2 regions of the Delftia sp. ASV31 genome follow, and region 2 is predicted to be linked to the other one. Evidence: predicted binding sites of a transcription regulator. Region 2 holds the regulator's gene; the other holds the start of a gene.

Region 1 (9,116 bases), on a different contig from region 2:
CACGCCGATGCAGTCCGTGCCTTCGGCCACATGCCAATCGATGAGTTTTCGCAGCGCCGGGTAGTCAACACTACCGTCCTCGTGCATGGGCGTGATGAGGGCAACGATGCTGCCAGTGAGAGCGACGGAGGAGGATGTCATGTCCGCAAGAAAAAACGGGAAAGGATCATTCTAACGAGTGTCGGAGGCAGGCCCAAGGCGGGCGCCTGTAGGGATTCAGGCGATTGCAGAGCCTGACGCCTTCTGATGCGCCAGCATGGCCACGGGTTCCCGGCCTGTTGCATCGGGGCGCAGTGCCGCAATGCGCTGGACCATGCGATCGGGCTCGCCCAGCTGGCCGTGCTCGTAGGCCACGATGTGCCAGCCCGCGCAGGCCTGCAGCAGCTCGCCGGGCGCCAGCAGGAAGTCGGGGCGGGAAGGCTTGCCGAAAGCCTCATTGCCCTGGGCAAAGGTTTCGTACAGCAGCACGCCGCCGGGGGCCACGCTGTCCAGCAGTGCCGGCCACAGCGGGCGCCACAGATAGTGGGTCACGACCACGGCGCCGAACTGCCGGCCGGGCAGGGGCCAGGGGCCGTTTTCGATGTCGGCGCACAGCAGCTCGCCCACGCCCTGCAGGCCGGCCAGGGCCTGGGCGTCGCGGTCCACGCCGGTGACGGCGTGGCCACGCGCTTGGAACCAGCGCATGTGCCGGCCGGGGCCGCAGGCCACGTCAAGCACCGAGGCCTGGGGTGCCAGAAGGTGCGACCAGCGTTGGATCCAGGGCGAGGGCGGCGTGGCTGCGTGCATGTGCAAATTTGGAAATAAAGTGAAAGCGGCCGACATTGTGCCGCCGGGCCTTCGCCGCTCCGCCTCCATTTCAGAAGCAGGCCCAGATCTGGTCTGCCATGCCCAGCATGAACTGCGGCTGCAGGTAGAGCATGAAGACCAGGCCCAGCACCAGCAGCACGGCGGCCCACAGCGCCAGCCTGCGCAGGGTGTGTGGGCGGGGCTTGGTGGATGTGGTCATGGATGTCGTCATGTCAGGCAGCGGCCTGGGCCGCGCGCAACCGTGCCACCGGGGCTTCGCGTATGGGCAGGTTCAGCAGGCCGGCGGCCACGCCCAGGCCGATGGCCAGGTACCAGACCACCTGGTAGCTGCCCGTGTGGTCATAGAGATAGCCGCCCAGCCAGACGCCCAGGAAGCTGCCCACCTGGTGGCTGAAGAACACCATGCCGCTCAACATGGACAGATGCTGCACGCCGAAGATCTGGGCCACGGTGGCGTTGGTCAGCGGCACGGTGGACAGCCACAGCAGGCCCATGGCGGCAGAGAAGATGTAGACCGACCACGGCGTCAGCGGCGCCAGCAGGAAGAGCACGATCACCACCGAGCGCGTGAAGTAGATGGTGGACAGCAGGTAGCGCTTGGGCAGGCGCTGGCCCAGGTTGCCGGCCACGTAGGTGCCAACGATGTTGAACAGTCCCACCAGCGCCAGCGAGATGCTGGCCACCTGCGGTGCCAGGCCGTAGTCCTTGAGGTAGCTGGGCATGTGCACTCCGATGAACATCACCTGGAAGCCGCAGACGAAGTAGCCGGCCGTCAGCAGCACGAAGCTGGGCGTGCGCAGCGCTTCGGCGACGGCCTGGGCCGCGCTCTGGTCGCGCACGGGACGGGCGTTGCCGGGCTGGAAGCCCGGCTCGCGCAGGCCGAAGGCCAGCGGAATGATCATCAGCGCGCACAGCGACAGCAGCAGCAGGGCGTTGGACCAGCCGAAGTTCGAAATCAGGCTGCCTTCCACGGGCACCATGAAGAACTGGCCGAAGGAGCCCGCCGCCGCCGTCACGCCCATGGCCCAGCTGCGCCGCGCCACGGGAATCTGGCGGCCCAGCACACCGTAGATCACGGCATAGGTGGTGCCTGCCTGGGCTGCGCCGATCACCACGCCGGCCGTCAGGGCGAACCAGGTTGTCGTGGGCGCCATGGCCATGCCGGCCAGGCCCAGCGCATACAGCAGCGCGCCCACCAGGAGCACGCGGAAGGCGCCGAAGCGGTCGGCCAGCATGCCGCCGAAGATGCCGAGCACGCCCCAGGACAGGTTCTGGATGGCGATGGCCAGCGCGAAGGACTCGCGCGTCCAGCCCATCTCCTGGGTGATGGGCTGCAGCCACAGGCCGAAGCCGTGGCGGATTCCCATGGACAGCGTCACGACTGCGCCCCCGCACAGCAGTATCTGCACCATGGACATGGGTTGGTTGTTTTTGTGCATGCGGCAAACTTTAGCGAAACTCCGGGTTTTGCGCTGTGCCGCTTGGGTCGCCCATGCGCCAGCGCGGCCCTTGATGGCAGCGGCTTTTTCGGGATAGTCACTGTCAATGACTGTGAATGCATCCAGCACTGAGCCGGGCCGCGCACTACAATCCGCCCCCATGGCAGTCAAACCATCTCCCACTTCCGCCAGCGAATACTCCGAAGGCTCGATACGCGTGCTCAAGGGCCTTGAGCCCGTCAAGCAGCGTCCCGGCATGTACACGCGCACCGACAACCCCCTGCACGTGCTGCAGGAGGTGATCGACAACGCGGCCGACGAGGCACTGGCCGGTTTCGGCAAGAAAATCCGCTTCACCCTGCATTCCGACGGCTCCTACAGCGTCGAAGACGACGGCCGGGGCATCCCCTTCGGCATGCATCCCGAGGAAAAGGCGCCCGTGGTGGAGCTGGTCTTCACGCGGCTGCATGCGGGCGGCAAGTTCGACAAGGGCAAGGGCGGCGCCTACAGCTTCTCGGGCGGCCTGCACGGCGTGGGCGTCTCGGTCACGAACGCGCTGGCCACGCGCCTTGAGGCCTGCATCCACCGCGAGGGCAAGGTGGCCACCATCGCCTTCTCGGGCGGTGACGTGGTCGAGCCCCTGCAGTCGCGGCCGCTGGCCGCGGGCGAACGCAAGCAGGGCACGACCGTGCGCGTGTGGCCCGATGCCCGCTATTTCGAATCGCCCCAGCTGCCCATGGGCGAGCTGATGCACCTGCTGCGCAGCAAGGCCGTGCTCATGCCCGGCGTGTCGGTGACCCTGGTCAACGAGAAGACGCGCGACACCCAGACCTGGCAGTTCAAGGGCGGCCTGCGCGACTACCTGCAGCAAAGCCTGCATGGCGAGGCGGTCATCCCCCTGTTCGAGGGCGAGGGCTTTGCCGACCGCCACCACGACAGCTTTGCCGAAGGCGAGGGTGCCGCCTGGTGCGTGGCCTTCACCGAGGACGGCGCACCGCTGCGCGAAAGCTATGTCAACCTGATCCCGACCACCGCCGGCGGCACGCATGACAGCGGCCTGCGCGACGGCCTGTTCCAGGCGGTCAAGGCCTTCATCGAGATGCACTCGCTGCTGCCCAAGGGCGTCAAGCTCATGCCGGACGACGTGTTTGCGCGCGCCAGCTATGTGCTCAACGCCAAGGTGCTGGACCCGCAGTTCCAGGGCCAGATCAAGGAGCGCCTGAACTCGCGCGATGCCGTGCGCCTGGTCAGCGGCTATGTGCGCCCCGCGCTGGAGCTGTGGCTCAACGAGCACGTGGAATGGGGCCGCAAGCTGGCCGAGATCGCCATCAAGGCCGCGCAGACCCGCCAGAAGGCGGGCCAGAAGGTCGAAAAGCGCAAGGGCTCGGGCGTGGCCGTGCTGCCGGGCAAGCTCACCGATTGCGAAAGCCGCGACCTGAGCCTGAACGAGGTCTTCCTGGTCGAGGGCGACTCGGCCGGCGGCAGCGCCAAGATGGGCCGCAACAAGGAAACCCAGGCCGTGCTGCCCCTGCGCGGCAAGGTGCTCAACACCTGGGAGGTGGACCGCGACCGGCTGTTCGCCAACAACGAAATCCATGACATCTCGGTGGCCATCGGCGTGGACCCGCATGGCCCCAACGACACGCCCGACCTGTCGGGCCTGCGCTACGGCAAGGTCTGCATTCTTTCGGATGCCGACGTGGACGGCTCGCACATCCAGGTGCTGCTGCTGACGCTGTTCTTCCGCCATTTCCCCAAGCTCATCGAGGCCGGCCACATCCATGTGGCGCTGCCGCCGCTGTTCCGTGTGGACGTGCCTGCGCGCGGCAAGAAGCCTGCGGCCAAGATGTACGCGCTGGACGAGGGCGAGCTGACCGCCATCCTCGACAAATCGGCCAAGGACGGCGTGCCGCGCGAGAAATGCCAGATCAGCCGCTTCAAGGGCCTGGGCGAGATGAATGCGGAGCAGCTGTGGGAAACCACGCTCAACCCCGACACGCGCCGCCTGCTGCCCGTGCAGTTCATGAACCTGGACTTCGCGGCGGCCGAGCAGGTCGTCACCAAGCTCATGGGCAAGGGCGAGGCCGCAGCGCGCCGCGAGCTCATGGAGCTCCATGGCGACTCCATTGAAGTCGACATCTGACCCATGACTGTGCTCCGCGCCGCCCTGAAGCACCGCTCGCACCTGGCGCGCGGCGCCGGGGTGCGCGAGCTGGCGGCGCTGGGCCTGGCCCTGGCGCTGTGGGGGCTGGCGCGGCCGGCGCATGCCGATCTCTGGGCCTTCGTGGACGAGCGCGGCATCACGCACTTCGCTGCCGAGGCGCTGGACGAGCGCTACAGGCTGTACTTTCGCGGCTCGGTCTACGACAGCGCCGAGCAGGGGCTCAAGCCCCCGATGGTGCAGGCCGAGGCCGCTGCCGACGCTGACGGCAGCGGCGATGCCGGCCGCAGGCTGCAGGCGCATACGCGGCTGCAAAGCTTCTTCGACATCTCGCCGCGCTACAAGAGCGTGCGCGGCCATCTGCGCAAGGCGGCGGACCACACGGGCGTGGACTACGACCTGCTCAAGGCCGTGATCGCCGTCGAGTCGGGCTTTGACGCGCAGGCCATCTCGCCCAAGGGGGCGGTCGGACTGATGCAGCTGATGCCGGCCACGGCCCAGCGCTTCGGCGTGGAGGCCAGCCGCCAGCGCAGCGTGCAGCAGCAACTGGCCGATCCGGCCGTCAACGTGCCGGCCGGCGCGCGCTACCTCAACCATCTGATGGGGCTGTTCCCCGGCCGGCTGGACCTGGTGCTGGCCGCCTACAACGCAGGCGAGGGCGCCGTGCGGCGCGCGGGCCAGGCCATCCCTCCCTTCCAGGAAACCCGCAATTACGTGAAGGCCGTGCTCGGCATCTACGAGCAGCTGCAGGGCGGGCGCGAGCGCGCGGGCCCTGCAGCGCCTGCAGCAGCGGCGTTGCCGGGCACCACGCCCCGGGTGCGCATGACGCTGCCCACAGGACTGCCCACGCCGCAATGAGCGGCATTCATTGCATTTTTTGAGATCACGAATTTCTTCATGAGCGACCAAACCTCTCTGGATCTGGCACAACAGGCGGCCGGCGATGCACTGGACCTGGGCCAGTACGCGCAACGGGCCTATCTCGAATACGCACTGTCCGTGGTCAAGGGCCGGGCACTGCCCGATGTGACCGACGGCCTCAAGCCCGTGCAGCGGCGCATTCTGTACGCCATGGACCGCATGGGCCTGAGCTACAGCGGTCCCAACCACAACACGGCAGCCAAGCCCGTCAAGAGCGCACGCGTGGTCGGCGATGTGCTGGGCCGCTTTCACCCGCACGGCGACCAGTCGGCCTACGACGCGCTGGTGCGCATGGCGCAGGACTTCAACCAGCGCTATCCGCTGGTCGATGGCCAGGGCAACTTCGGCAGCCGCGACGGCGACGGCGCAGCCGCCATGCGCTACACCGAGGCGCGACTGTCCAAGATCACCGGCCTGCTGCTCGACGAGATCGACATGGGCACGGTGGACTTCGTGCCCAACTACGACGGCAGCACGCAGGAGCCGCAGCAACTGCCCGCGCGCCTGCCGTTCGCCCTGCTCAACGGCGCCAGCGGCATTGCCGTGGGCCTGGCCACGGAAATCCCCAGCCACAACCTGCGCGAGGTCGCAGACGCCTGCGTGGCCCTGATCAAGCGGCCCCAGCTCAGCGACGAGGAACTGTTCCAGATCATCCCCGGGCCCGACTATCCGGGCGGCGGGCAGATCATCAGCAGCGCCTCCGACATCCAGGATGCCTATCGCACGGGCCGTGGCAGCCTCAAGCTGCGCGCGCGCTGGAAGATCGAGGAACTGGCGCGCGGCCAGTGGCAGATGGTGGTGACCGAGCTGCCGCCCGGCGTCTCGGCGCAGAAGGTGCTCGAAGAGATTGAGGACATCACCAATCCCAAGGTCAAGACCGGCAAGAAGGCCTTGAGCCAGGAACAGACCCAGCTCAAGGCCAGCATGCTGGCCGTGCTCGACGGCGTGCGCGACGAGTCCAGCAAGGATGCGCCCGTGCGCCTGGTCTTCGAGCCCAAGACCGGCAAGGTGCCGCAGCAGGAACTGATCACGGCGCTGCTGGCGCATACCAGCCTGGAGTCGTCCAGCTCCATCAACCTGACCATGATCGGCCTCGATGGCCGCCCGGTGCAGAAAAGCCTGCGCCTGATGCTCGAGGAATGGATCGCCTTCCGCCAGACCACGGTCACGCGGCGCAGCCAGCACCGGCTGGCCAAGGTGCTGGATCGCATCCACATCCTCGAAGGCCGCCAGGCCGTGCTGCTGAACATCGACAAGGTCATCGCCATCATCCGGGCCAGCGACGAGCCCCGGCAGGCGCTGATCGATGCCTTTGCGCTGTCCGAGCGCCAGGCCGACGACATTCTGGAAATCCGCCTGCGCCAGCTGGCGCGGCTGGAAGCCATCAAGATCGAGCAGGAACTCAAGGAGCTGCGCACGGAGCAAGGCAAGCTCGAAGACATCCTGGGCAGCGAAAGCACCATGCGCCGCCTGATCTGCAAGGAGATCGAGGCCGATGCCAAGCAGTTCGCCGATGCGCGCCGCACGCTGATCCAGGAGGAAAAGAAGGTCGTCGCCGAAGTCAAGGTGGTCGATGAACCCACCACGGTCATCATCTCGGACAAGGGCTGGGTGCGCACGCGCCAGGGCCATGGCGTCGATGCGGGCACGCTCAGCTTCAAGGCCGGCGACAGCCTGCACGGCACCTTCGAGTGCCGCACCGTGGACCAGTTGCTGGCCTTTGGCAGCAACGGCCGCATCTATTCGGTGCCGGTGGCGCAACTGCCCGGCGGGCGCGGCGATGGCCAGCCCGTGACCACGCTCATCGAGCTGGAGGCCGGCACCCAGATCCTGTACTACTTCGCCGGTGCCGAGGGCACGGCGCTGCTGCTGTCGGGGTCGGGTGGCTACGGCTTCGTGGCCATGGTGGGCGACATGGTCTCGCGCCAGAAGGCGGGCAAGGCCTTCGTCACGCTGGCCGACGGCGAGACGCTGTGCGCCCCGTCCACGGCCTACGGCGTGCCCATGGGCGCACGTGCCGAGCCGCAGGAAGGCGAGCAGGGCGCGGGCCTGCTGCTGCCGGCCACGCATGTGATCTGCGCTTCCACGGGTGGCCGCATCCTCACCTTCGAGATCGCCAGCCTCAAGCACATGGCCAAGGGCGGTCGCGGGCTGATGCTGCTCGACCTGGAGGACAAGGACACGCTGGCGGGCGCTGCCGCCTACACGCGCAGCATCCGCATCGATGGCGTGGGCCGCGGCGGCAAGGAGCGCAGCGAGACGCTGGAGATCCGCAGTCTCAACAATGCCCGTGGCACGCGTGGCCGCAAGGGCAAGTCGGCCGACCTGGGCTTCAAGCCGCAAAGCGTGACGCGCGTGGAGTAAGAACGCGGCCGCCCCTGCAATGCCCTCCGCGAAAGGGGCGGATCAGGGGTTTCCTCTGGGTTTTTCCGCCCACCAGGCCCTCTTCCAGGCCTCAACATGGAGTCTTCCAAAATGAGGGAGACTGCATATGCTGCGACTTCGCATGGCACACAAGCTGTGGCTTGCAGTGGCCGCCATCGTGGTGGCGCTGGTGGGCGTGGTCGGCTTGTCGGGCTATCGCTCGGCCCAGGTCCAGGCCCGGTCCGAGGCGGTGACCCAGGAGATGCAGGCGCGGGTCCAGGCCGCCGTGCGTTGGATGGGACTGACCGAAACCAACGCAGCCCGCACCCAGGCCGTGGTGGTCAGCAGTGATGCCGCCGTCGAGGCCGAGTTCAAGGACGTGATCTCCGCCACCTCGGCGCGGATCACCGAGGTGCAGAAATCGCTGGAAGCCATGCCCCTGTCCGACGCAGACAAGGCGCAGATGGCCAGGATTGCGGCAGCCCGCAAGACCATGACCGAACTGCGTGCCCAGGCGCGCCAGCTCAAGGCCGACGGCCGGCAGGACCAGGCATTGGTCCTGGTCAAGCAGTCCTACAACCCTGCCGTGGATGCCTACCTGCAGTCGCTGCGCGACTTCGTGCAGATGCAGGAGCAGGTGGCGCTTACCAGCCAGCAAGAGATGGCCGCCTCGCGCAGGCTCACCGTGGGCTTTGCCGCTGCGGCCGTGGGCCTGCTGCTGCTGGGCATCGTCATCGGCGCCCATTTCCTGATTGCCAGCATCCGCCGGCCCCTGGCCGAGGCCAGCGAACTGGCCGAACGCATTGCCGCAGGCGACCTGAGCGCAGGCGTGCAGGGACAGGCACAGCGTGCTGATGAATTCGGCGACCTGCTGCGCTCGCTGCAGGCCATGAGCGAATCGCTGTCGGGCATGGTGCAGCAGGTGCGCCAGAGCACGGACAGCATCGCCATCGCCAGCGCCGAGATCGCCACCGGCAATCAGGACCTGTCCGTGCGCACTGAGCAGACCTCCAGCAACCTGCAGGAGACGGCTGCCGCCATGGAGCAGTTCACCAGCACGCTGCAGCAAAGCGCCAGCAGTGCCCAGCAGGCCAGCAGCCTGGCGGCGGGCGCGTCACAGGTGGCCCAGCGCGGCGGCGAGGTCGTGGCCCGGGTGGTCGAGACCATGAAGGGCATCAACGACAGCAGCAGGCAGATTGCCGACATCGTCGGCGTCATCGACTCCATTGCCTTCCAGACCAACATCCTGGCGCTGAACGCCGCCGTGGAGGCGGCCCGCGCCGGCGAGCAGGGCCGTGGCTTTGCCGTGGTGGCCAGCGAGGTGCGCACGCTGGCACAGCGCAGCGCGGCGGCTGCCAAGGAAATCCGCCAGCTCATCGGCGCCTCGGTGGAGCGGGTGGAGGACGGCGCCCGCCTGGTGGGCG
Region 2 (9,116 bases):
CGCCACGGTCCGCCCTCCCCCTCGAAAACACAGGATCCGCCATGGACGCCAAACTTCTCGAACTGCTGGTCTGCCCCGTCACCAAGGGCCCGCTGCGCTTTGACCGCGAGCACCAGGAACTGGTCTCGCGCAGCGCGCGCCTGGCCTACCCCGTGCGCGACGGCATCCCGGCGCTGCTGGAGGCCGAAGCCCGCACGCTGGACGACGACGAGCTCGAGGACTGATCGCGCCGCAAGGCCCGATTTCCGACGACGCCCGCGCCCGCAATTTCGACCTTCTCCGCAACGCACCATGCCCACCGCGCCCTTCACGGTTCTGATTCCTGCCCGCCTTGCCTCCAGCCGCCTGCCAGGCAAGCCCCTTGCAGACATTGCAGGCCTTCCCATGGTCGTGCGCGTGGCACAGCGCGCCGGCCTCAGCGGCGCCACACGCTGCGTGGTCGCAGCCGATGACGAAAGCATCGTCGCCGCCTGCGCCGCGCACGGCGTTGCAGCCGTGCTCACCCGCAGCGACCACGCCAGCGGCAGCGACCGCCTGGCCGAGGCCTGCGAACTGCTGGGCCTGGATGGCGACGACATCGTCGTCAACGTCCAGGGCGACGAACCGTTGATCGCTCCCGACCTCATCGATGCCGTGGCCGCCCTGCTGCCGCAGCGGCCCTCGGCCAGCATGGGCACGGCGGCACATGCCATCGACAGCCTGGCCGACTTCACCAATCCGAACGTGGTCAAGGTCGTCTGCGATGCCCAGGGCATGGCCCACTATTTCAGCCGCGCCCCCATCCCCTTTGCGCGGGAACATGCAGGCCAGGCATGGTGGGAGGCGGCCTCTGCAGCTGCATCGGCAGCGCCGGGCCACCCCGGCTTCGCGCCACTGCGCCACATCGGCATCTACAGCTACCGTGCCGGTTTCCTGCGCAGCTTCCCGCAGCTATCTCCCGCCCCCACCGAGGTGCTGGAGGCGCTGGAACAGTTGCGCGCGCTGTGGCACGGCCACCGCATCGCCGTCCACCTGACGCCCCATGCACCAGGCCCCGGCGTGGACACCCCCGAAGACCTGGAGCGGGTGCGCGCCCGGTTGTCCGCCTGAATCCGATCCCGCATACGCCAATACAGATGCGCCAATGGCGATGCCCGGCATCGCCATTCACAACACAACTGCACATGCGGTTTTGTCGGACAGCAAAACGCAGTTTTTGGAGATTGCACAGGCGACAGTTTTGCCCTCTGCGTGTAAGCCAGTGTTAGCCCTGTGCGTGCTATCCTTGCCCGCGACAAAAATATGACGCATGGACTGTCCGCCCCGGTGGGCCGATCCGGCAGACAAGAATTTCTACTCTCCTCAAGGACTTCCATGAAACTGATTTTGTTGGGCGCACCCGGCGCCGGCAAAGGCACGCAAGCCGCTTTCATCTGCCAGAAGTACGGCATCCCCCAGATTTCCACCGGTGACATGCTGCGTGCCGCCGTCAAGGCCGGAACGCCCCTGGGCCAGCAGGCCAAGGCCGTGATGGACGCCGGTCAACTGGTCAGCGACGACCTGATCATCAATCTGGTCAAGGAACGCATCGCCCAGGCCGATTGCGCCAACGGCTTCCTGTTTGATGGATTTCCCCGCACCATTCCCCAGGCAGACGCCATGAAGGCCGCTGGCGTGAAGCTGGACTACGTGCTGGAGATCGATGTGCCCTTCGACGCCATCATCGAGCGCATGAGCGGCCGCCGCTCCCACCCCGCCTCGGGCCGCACCTACCACGTCAAGTTCAACCCGCCCAAGGTCGAAGGCCTGGACGACGTGACCGGCGAGCCGCTGGTGCAGCGCGAAGACGACAAGGAAGAAACCGTCAAGAAGCGCCTGGACGTCTACAGCAGCCAGACCCGCCCCCTGGTGGACTACTACCGCGCATGGGCCGAAAAGGAAGCCGCAGCGGCACCCAAGTACCGCGCCATCAGCGGCCTGGGCTCGGTCGAGGACATCACCCAACGCGCACTGGCTGCACTGGCTGAGTGATGCAGGCCATGTGCCGCAACGAAAAAAGCACCCGCCGGGTGCTTTTTTGTTGACCGCCAGCAACTGAAGAAATGCCGGCGTCGCCGCCCGGCTCAATCGCGCGGCTGCACTGCCAGCGCCAGCATCATCGCAATTCGGGCCTTTGCCACGGGCAGATGCGCCAGATCGGCCTCTGCCGGGTTGGTCCCAAGGCCGGAGGCCACGGGCAGGCCTTCTGCACAGCGCGTGCCCCGCCAGATCCAGACGCCCTTGTCGCGGGCACGCTGCAAGGCCGCTTCCATGCCTTCGTGAACCGTCGCATTGCCCGTGCCAGCCACGACGATGCCACGCACGCCTGCCGCCACCAGCGCATCCACGCCGCTGGCACGCGCCAAGGCGCCGCTGAACACCACCTCGACCCAGGGCAGCTCATCCAGCGCCAGCAGATCAGATGACATGGCCGCAGGCACCATGGCCCGCGCGGACGGCGCGGCGGGCACCAGCCAGCGCACACGCCCTTCCTCCACCAACGCCTGCGGCCCGCCTTCCACGGAGCGCATTGCCTGCAGCCGGTAGGGATGGACCTTCTGCACCTGGGCTGCCGCATGCACCTCGCCGCCTGCCACCACCCATACGCCGCTGCGCCCGCCGCTGGCAGCCACGGTCACGGCATCGCGCAGATTCTGCGGTCCGTCTGCCAACAGGGCCGTGGCCGGGCGCATGGCGCAGGTCAACACAATGGGTTTGGTGGCCGGCAGCAGGCTGTGCAGCAGCCAGGCCGTCTCTTCCAGCGTGTCCGTTCCATGCGTGATCACCACGGCGCGTGTATCCGCATCCTCCAGTGCCTGCGTGCAGGCGCGCAGCAACGCGCGACACACGGGCCAGTCCATATCCTTGCTGTCCACCTGCGCGATCTGCTGCGTCTGCACGGGCCCCAGCGCCTGCTGCTCCAGGTCCGGCACGGCCTCCAGCAGCGACTGCACCGTGATCTGCCCGGCCTTGTACCCCACGCCCTGCGACTGCGAATCCGCCCGGCCGGCGATGGTCCCGCCCGTGCCCAGAATCACCAACTTTGACTGCCCCACTTGCACCTCTTGGAAAACTGGTTAAAAATACAGATACTGTATAAATCATCAGATGGCCTCCCAGCCTGCCATCTGCCCTCAAGGACCGGACGCACGCCATGCTCGACCATCCCAAGCTCACCGCCCGCCAGCAACAGATCCTGGACCTGATCCAGGCCGCCATCTCCCGCACGGGCGCGCCCCCCACCCGCGCGGAAATCGCCAACACGCTGGGCTTCAAGTCCGCCAACGCTGCCGAGGAACACCTGCAGGCCCTGGCCCGCAAAGGTGTGATCGAACTGGTCAGCGGCACCTCGCGCGGCATTCGCCTGCGTACCGACACCGTGCGCAACATCAATGCCGCGCGCGGCACCAGCTTCGGACTGCCGCTGTCGGCCCTGGCACCGCTGATGCTGCCCCTGGTGGGCCGCGTTGCGGCGGGCTCGCCCATTCTCGCGCAGGAACACATCGACCAAACCTATTCCGTCGAGCCCAGCCTGTTCCAGACGCGCCCCGACTATCTGCTGCGCGTGCGCGGCATGTCCATGCGCGACGCGGGCATCATGGACGGCGACCTGCTGGCCGTGCAGTCCGCACACGAAGCCCGCAACGGCCAGATCGTCGTGGCGCGCCTGGGTGACGAAGTCACCGTCAAGCGCCTGCGCCGCACCACGCAGGGCGTGGAACTTCTGCCGGAGAACCCCGATTACCCGGTGATCCGCGTCGCCCCCGAAGAGGCCTTTGCCATTGAAGGCCTGGCCGTGGGGCTGATCCGCAACAGCATGTCCATGTAAGCCGGACTGGCGGCCCTTCTCAGGCCGCCTCATCCCATTTCACGCACCGCCCAGGTGGTAGGCGCGAAGCCTTGGAGCTTCGCCCTGGGCGGAGCTTTGCCCGCAAACCGCAATCCTGCCTGTGTCCATGCCTCTTTGAAACACGCCAACAGGAGTCGTCACATGGGATTCGCTCTGCCAACACTGTCTTCTTTTTCCTTCCTGCGCCTGGCACATGGCATCCGCCTGACTGCGACCGCCATGGAGTCGGCCATGCCTCTTGCACAAGCCCCTGAGTGCCAGCCATTACCTGCCGCAGCACCCGAGCCCGCCAACGTGATCTCTTTCAGCAAGGCACGCCGGCGCAGCCAGCAGCGCCGCGGCAAGGCAGCACGCGCTGCAGACCATGGAGATGCCCAGCTGATCCTGCCCTTGCTGCCGACGCAGCCCGCCCTGCAATCCGCACCTGAGCAGCCTTCAGGCCTGCGCATCATCCAGCGGTCGCCGCAGGAGCAGCCGGAATGCCTGTTCATCTCCGGGCGCATGGCCGATGTCTGCGCTGCGCTGGAGCGCATGGAAGCGCATGGCGGACCAGCAGCCAACTGAGGCCCCGATGCAAGGTGTGCGACACACCTTGCACGACACAAACCTGGGTGGCGCGGACCGCGTGCCGCACGAGGAATCGGCCTGCGCAAAGCTGATGCAGGCTGGCGGCCACCATTGCCCTGTAGCGCACATGCAACAGTGGACGCCCTCTTTGCGGGAGGGGTGCCGGCCTGAAAGATAATTGATAAGCATTCTTATTATCTTTTGCAGCAGCGATTGCCACTGCGCCGCCTCCTCCGCCCCAGCCTTCTCCGTGCACAGCCTCTACCAGAACCACCATCCCTGGCTGGAAAGCCTGCTGCGCAAACGCCTGGGCAACCGTGACGATGCCGCCGACCTGGCCCAGGACACCTTTGTGCGCCTGCTGCGCTCGCCCCTGCCGCAGCAGGACATCCGCGAACCCAGGCGCTACCTGGCCACCATCGCCCGGGGCCTGGTCGCCGACCTGTTTCGCCGCCGCACGCTGGAGCAGTCCTATCTGGACTATCTGGCCCAGTTGCCACAATCGCTGGCGCCTTCGCCCGAAGAGCAGGCCATCGTCCAGCAGACCCTGCTGGATGTGGACCGCATGCTCCAGGGTCTTCCCCCCAAGGTTCGCGAAGCCTTCGTGCTGGCCCAGTTCGAGGAACTGAGCTACCCAGAGATCGCCCAGCGCCTGGGTGTATCGCTGCGCACCGTCAGCAACTACCTGACCCGGGCGATGGAGCATTGCTGCCTGGTCCTGGCATAGCCACATGGGCGAGAGACATCTGGAAGGCAACGACCGCCGCGCCTTGCATGAGGCCGCCGCCTGGCACGTGAAACTGCGCGGCGCCTCTGCCACAGCGGGCCTGCAACAGGACTGGCAGAAATGGCATGACGCCGATCCCGCCCACCAGCGCGCCTGGCTGCGCGTGCAATCCGTCACCGCGCAACTGTCGCATCTGCCCGCACCCCTGGCGCGCCAGGCGCCGGGCCGTCGCGCCTCACCCACCCGCCGCTCCGTGGTGCGCGGCTTGGCTCTGGGCCTGGGCAGCGGCGCCACGGCCTGGATGGCCTGGAAAGGCGCACCACTAGAAAGCTGGCAGGCAGGGCAGCGCACAGCCACGGGCGAGCGCCGGGATCTAAAGCTGCCCGACGGCTCCCTGGTGGCCCTGGATACGGCCACCGCCTTGGACACTGTTTTTGACGACCGCCAGCGCCTGCTGCGCCTGCACCGTGGCCGCATCCTCGTCGCCACTGAGCCCGACGCGCTGGGCCGCCCCTTCAGCGTGCAGACCCTGCAAGGCCACGTACTGGCCCTGGGCACGCGCTTCACGGTCCATCTCGCGGACGATGGCCTGTGCCATGTCACCGTGCAGGAAAAGGCCGTGCGCCTGCAGCCTCTGGATAGCGATGCGCCCTCCGCGCAATTGCAGGCCGGACAGCAGGCAGCCTTCTCGTCCAGCGCCACCCAGCCGCCCACGTCCGCAGCCCCCTTTGCAGCCAGTTGGCATGAAGGCGGCCTGGTCGCGCTGGACATGCCGTTGGGCCAGCTGATTGACGCCCTTGCCCGCTACCGGCCCGGCTACCTGGGCTGCTCGACCGAGGTCGCCGGGATGCTTGTCTCGGGCGCCTTTCCCGTGGATGACACGGATCGCGCACTGGCCGCGCTCGTCAGCCGCTTTCCTCTGCAACTGCGCACCCGCACCCGCTATTGGGTGGAGGTGCAAGCGCGATCAAGCTGAGATGATGGGATGAGGCCGTGGCGAAGTCTCTCGTCCAGGCCGGCACTTCAGAGCGGCGCATACGGGTGATGCACCACGTCGAAGCCCTCCTCGTCGGAGGGCGCGACAAAGTAGCTCGTGATCAGGTCGAATTGCTCATCGCTGGCCTGAAACGGATGCTCGCCTGCCGCATTGCGCACACGCAAGCGCCGCTTGCAGACCTCGTCAGGCACATCCAGAAAATGCAGGCGGTGCGAGGCGCCCACTTTCTCGAACACGCTGCGCGCCCAGCCCCGCCCCTCCAGGGTATTGGCCGGAAAATCCAGCACCACCGACACGCCAACGTCCAGCAGCGCCTGTACATGCGCGCCCATCAACCCCTTGAGCCGCGTGCTGCAACGCACGTAATCGGCCACCGACTGCATCTCGCCGGGGTACAGGCCGGCCAGCCAGGAATCCTCGCTGACTAACACCGTTCCGGGCCCGGCCGCCAATTGCCGCGCCAGCGTTGACTTGCCCGAGCCGATCTTGCCGCAGACCATGTGCAGCGTGGCAAGCCGCGCGTTGGCGGCAGGGGCATCGGCATATTCTGCGCAACGGGGCTGGGACTGTTCGGAAACCTGCATATCCATCTCCTGAAAGGCTTGAGAAAACCCCGGAGACGGAATGAAAAAACCCGCCTCCTCTGGGCGGGTTGCATGGCGCTGAAGGCCGCTGGCTAACCCACCATCCAATGGATGGTGCGAATAATCTGCGTTGCGTTCAGGCGGGCCATGGCGCACAGCATAGCGCAATCACGGTGTCTCAATGGGCCACCATGCGCACCAGCCCCAACCCCGCAAACAGCGCGGCCACGCCCAGCACCAGCGAGCCCAGCGCATACAGCACGGAGGCCAGCCAGTCGCCACGCTCATACAGCATGCCGACCTCCAGCGCGTACGTCGAAAACGTGGTGAAGCCACCCAGAATGCCCGTGGTGATGAACAGCCGCGCACTCGGCGGCAGCGATGTCTTGAGCGCAAACCACTCCACCACCACACCCATCACGAAAGCGCCCAGCACATTGATGGCCAAGGTGCCCAGTGGATAGGCACTGCCCACCAGCCGCAGTGCAAGCAGGTTCGTGCCATGCCGGAGCGCAGACCCCAGCCCCCCTCCAATGAACACCAGAATGAAACCGTAGAACCCCATGACCGTCCTTTCATCGAATAACCGGGACGGGCGTGCCGGGCAGGATCAAGACATGGCCCCGCCACCGGCAGGACCCATCCCACCAAGGCAGGAGCCATCCCACCAAGGCAGGAGCCATCAGCCCTTCGCAGGGCGGTTTCGGGAAGCTCCATTCCCATCGTGCAGCGAGTGCTGGCTGCGGGGGCGAGTTTACTCTGGACCTGGCAAGCGGCACAGGCGTGAGATTGCGTTGCAGATGCTGGCCGTACCCTCCAAATGACCAGCGGCACAATGCAACAATGAAATTCATCGTGATCCTGATCATTGCAGTGGCCTTGCTGTACGGCACAGCAAGGCTTTCCAACATTCACATCGGTGAGCGCGCCGCGGGCGGCCATGACGGCACATCGACTCCGGTACAAGAACGTTTCAGGCAAGCCGAGAAGGAAGCTCAGGAGACCGCCGAAGCAGCCCGCCGCGCTGCCCTGCGGGACGCCGAGTGAATCGGGCCATTCGAGCCAAGACGAAAGTTGTCAGGCATGCGGGTCAAAGGACTATTCTTCGTCTGTAATTCGGATCCGATCAGGCCCATCAATTCATCGATATGCATATGCGACTCTTGACCACAGCAATCTTTACAGCACTTTTCGCATTGCCTGCCGCAGCCCAGGTCTTTCAATGCAAGGATGCTTCTGGAAAGTCGACTTTCTCAGACAGTCCTTGCAGCAGCAATGACACTGGAGCTCTGATACAGCGCAAAAAATCCGACGATGAGATCTCCCGTGAGCGGGCTGATGCAGCACAGGCGAATGAACAAAAGTATCAGCGCCAGATGAACGAAATGCAGCAGCGCCAGATCGAGAGCCAGCAGCGTGTCATCGAGCAGCAAGCCCGCCAGACAACTGCTCCTGCGCCGGAGCAGCTTGGCGCGTCCCTTCAGTGCAAGCAGGCGCGCAAGGAGCTGGAATTCGTCTCCAGCATTCGCACCATTTCCCAAGACGAAAAACGGATGAGGACCAATGCCGCGATCGCGGGTGTCAATGCTGCATGCGGCTCAAATACGCCCCTGGTGCAGGAGCCGCCGAAGGTGATTGTGACACCGGGAGTACCCCACCCCATTCAGCAACCAGTTTCTCAATGAGAACCAGGCAAGGAACTGCCAGATATCGAGCGCAAGCATGACTTCTCTCGCGCCACTCACCAGCGGGGGAACACGTTCAGGCATTCTCCCACGTCAGACCGCCGCCAACCCGGTCTTCACCGACTTTGCCAACAGGCGGCCATCCACCAAGCCTTCTCGACATCGTCGTCGCCAAGACGTTCAGTGTGTAAGGAACGCTGTTGCTCGTGCCCGAGGCAAGGCGCGCGGCCTGCTCACGCCGGACTTTCCCAGGAAAGTTCGACGCTCCAGCATTCGTCCGCCGCTCAGATTTGCTCAGATTCAATATGTTTCAAGACGTTAGGATCCTCAACAAATTTATCTAGGAGGATTGACCAATGAAATACAAGATTGCTGCGGCACTGATCGCTTTTTCAGCTTTCTCAGTCCAAGCCGCAAACGTGGCCTTCTTCAATAACCCAGCGTTTGTGGACGTGGCACAAGAGGGACTGAACCTGCGCACCACGCTGGTATCGGGAGGCCATACGGTAAGCGACATCACCGGGTCAGCACTGGCAGATTTCAACACTGGGCTGTCGGGAAAAACAATTTTAGTGATCCCCGAACTTCAGAATGGTGACTTGGCTGCAGCACTTGATGCTCCTACGCGCGCAGCCATCGCTAACTTTGTCAATGCTGGTGGCACCGTGCAAGTACATGGAGGAACAAC

The links. The regulator LexA, encoded in region 2, represses DNA repair genes until DNA is damaged. The targets are predictions, from matches to a motif close to ACTGTATNNNNATACAGT.
Region 1: a site for LexA is predicted at 2,356-2,373, ahead of JHD82_RS19690 (DNA topoisomerase IV subunit B). Genes of this name have one in related genera too.

What each region holds. Positions count from the first base shown of each region.
Region 1 is NZ_JAELTK010000059.1:431-9,546, reverse strand. It holds gene dapA (4-hydroxy-tetrahydrodipicolinate synthase) at 1-141, opposite strand, end outside; gene JHD82_RS19705 (bifunctional 2-polyprenyl-6-hydroxyphenol methylase/3-demethylubiquinol 3-O-methyltransferase UbiG) at 217-786, opposite strand; gene JHD82_RS19700 (hypothetical protein) at 857-1,006, opposite strand; gene JHD82_RS19695 (MFS transporter) at 1,020-2,246, opposite strand; gene JHD82_RS19690 (DNA topoisomerase IV subunit B) at 2,407-4,389, shown strand; gene JHD82_RS19685 (lytic transglycosylase domain-containing protein) at 4,393-5,265, shown strand; gene parC (DNA topoisomerase IV subunit A) at 5,305-7,692, shown strand; partial or broken gene JHD82_RS19675 (methyl-accepting chemotaxis protein) at 7,820-9,116, shown strand, end outside.
Region 2 is NZ_JAELTK010000033.1:52,572-61,687, forward strand. It holds gene JHD82_RS13970 (Trm112 family protein) at 42-224, shown strand; gene kdsB (3-deoxy-manno-octulosonate cytidylyltransferase) at 292-1,089, shown strand; gene adk (adenylate kinase) at 1,354-2,010, shown strand; gene JHD82_RS13985 (asparaginase) at 2,103-3,074, opposite strand; gene lexA (transcriptional repressor LexA) at 3,173-3,847, shown strand; gene JHD82_RS13995 (hypothetical protein) at 4,010-4,432, shown strand; gene JHD82_RS14000 (sigma-70 family RNA polymerase sigma factor) at 4,686-5,162, shown strand; gene JHD82_RS14005 (FecR domain-containing protein) at 5,167-6,138, shown strand; gene JHD82_RS14010 (ATP-binding protein) at 6,186-6,743, opposite strand; gene crcB (fluoride efflux transporter CrcB) at 6,922-7,308, opposite strand; fluoride riboswitch at 7,410-7,473, opposite strand; gene JHD82_RS14020 (hypothetical protein) at 7,587-7,790, shown strand; gene JHD82_RS14025 (DUF4124 domain-containing protein) at 7,898-8,428, shown strand; gene JHD82_RS14030 (IPTL-CTERM sorting domain-containing protein) at 8,785-9,116, shown strand, end outside.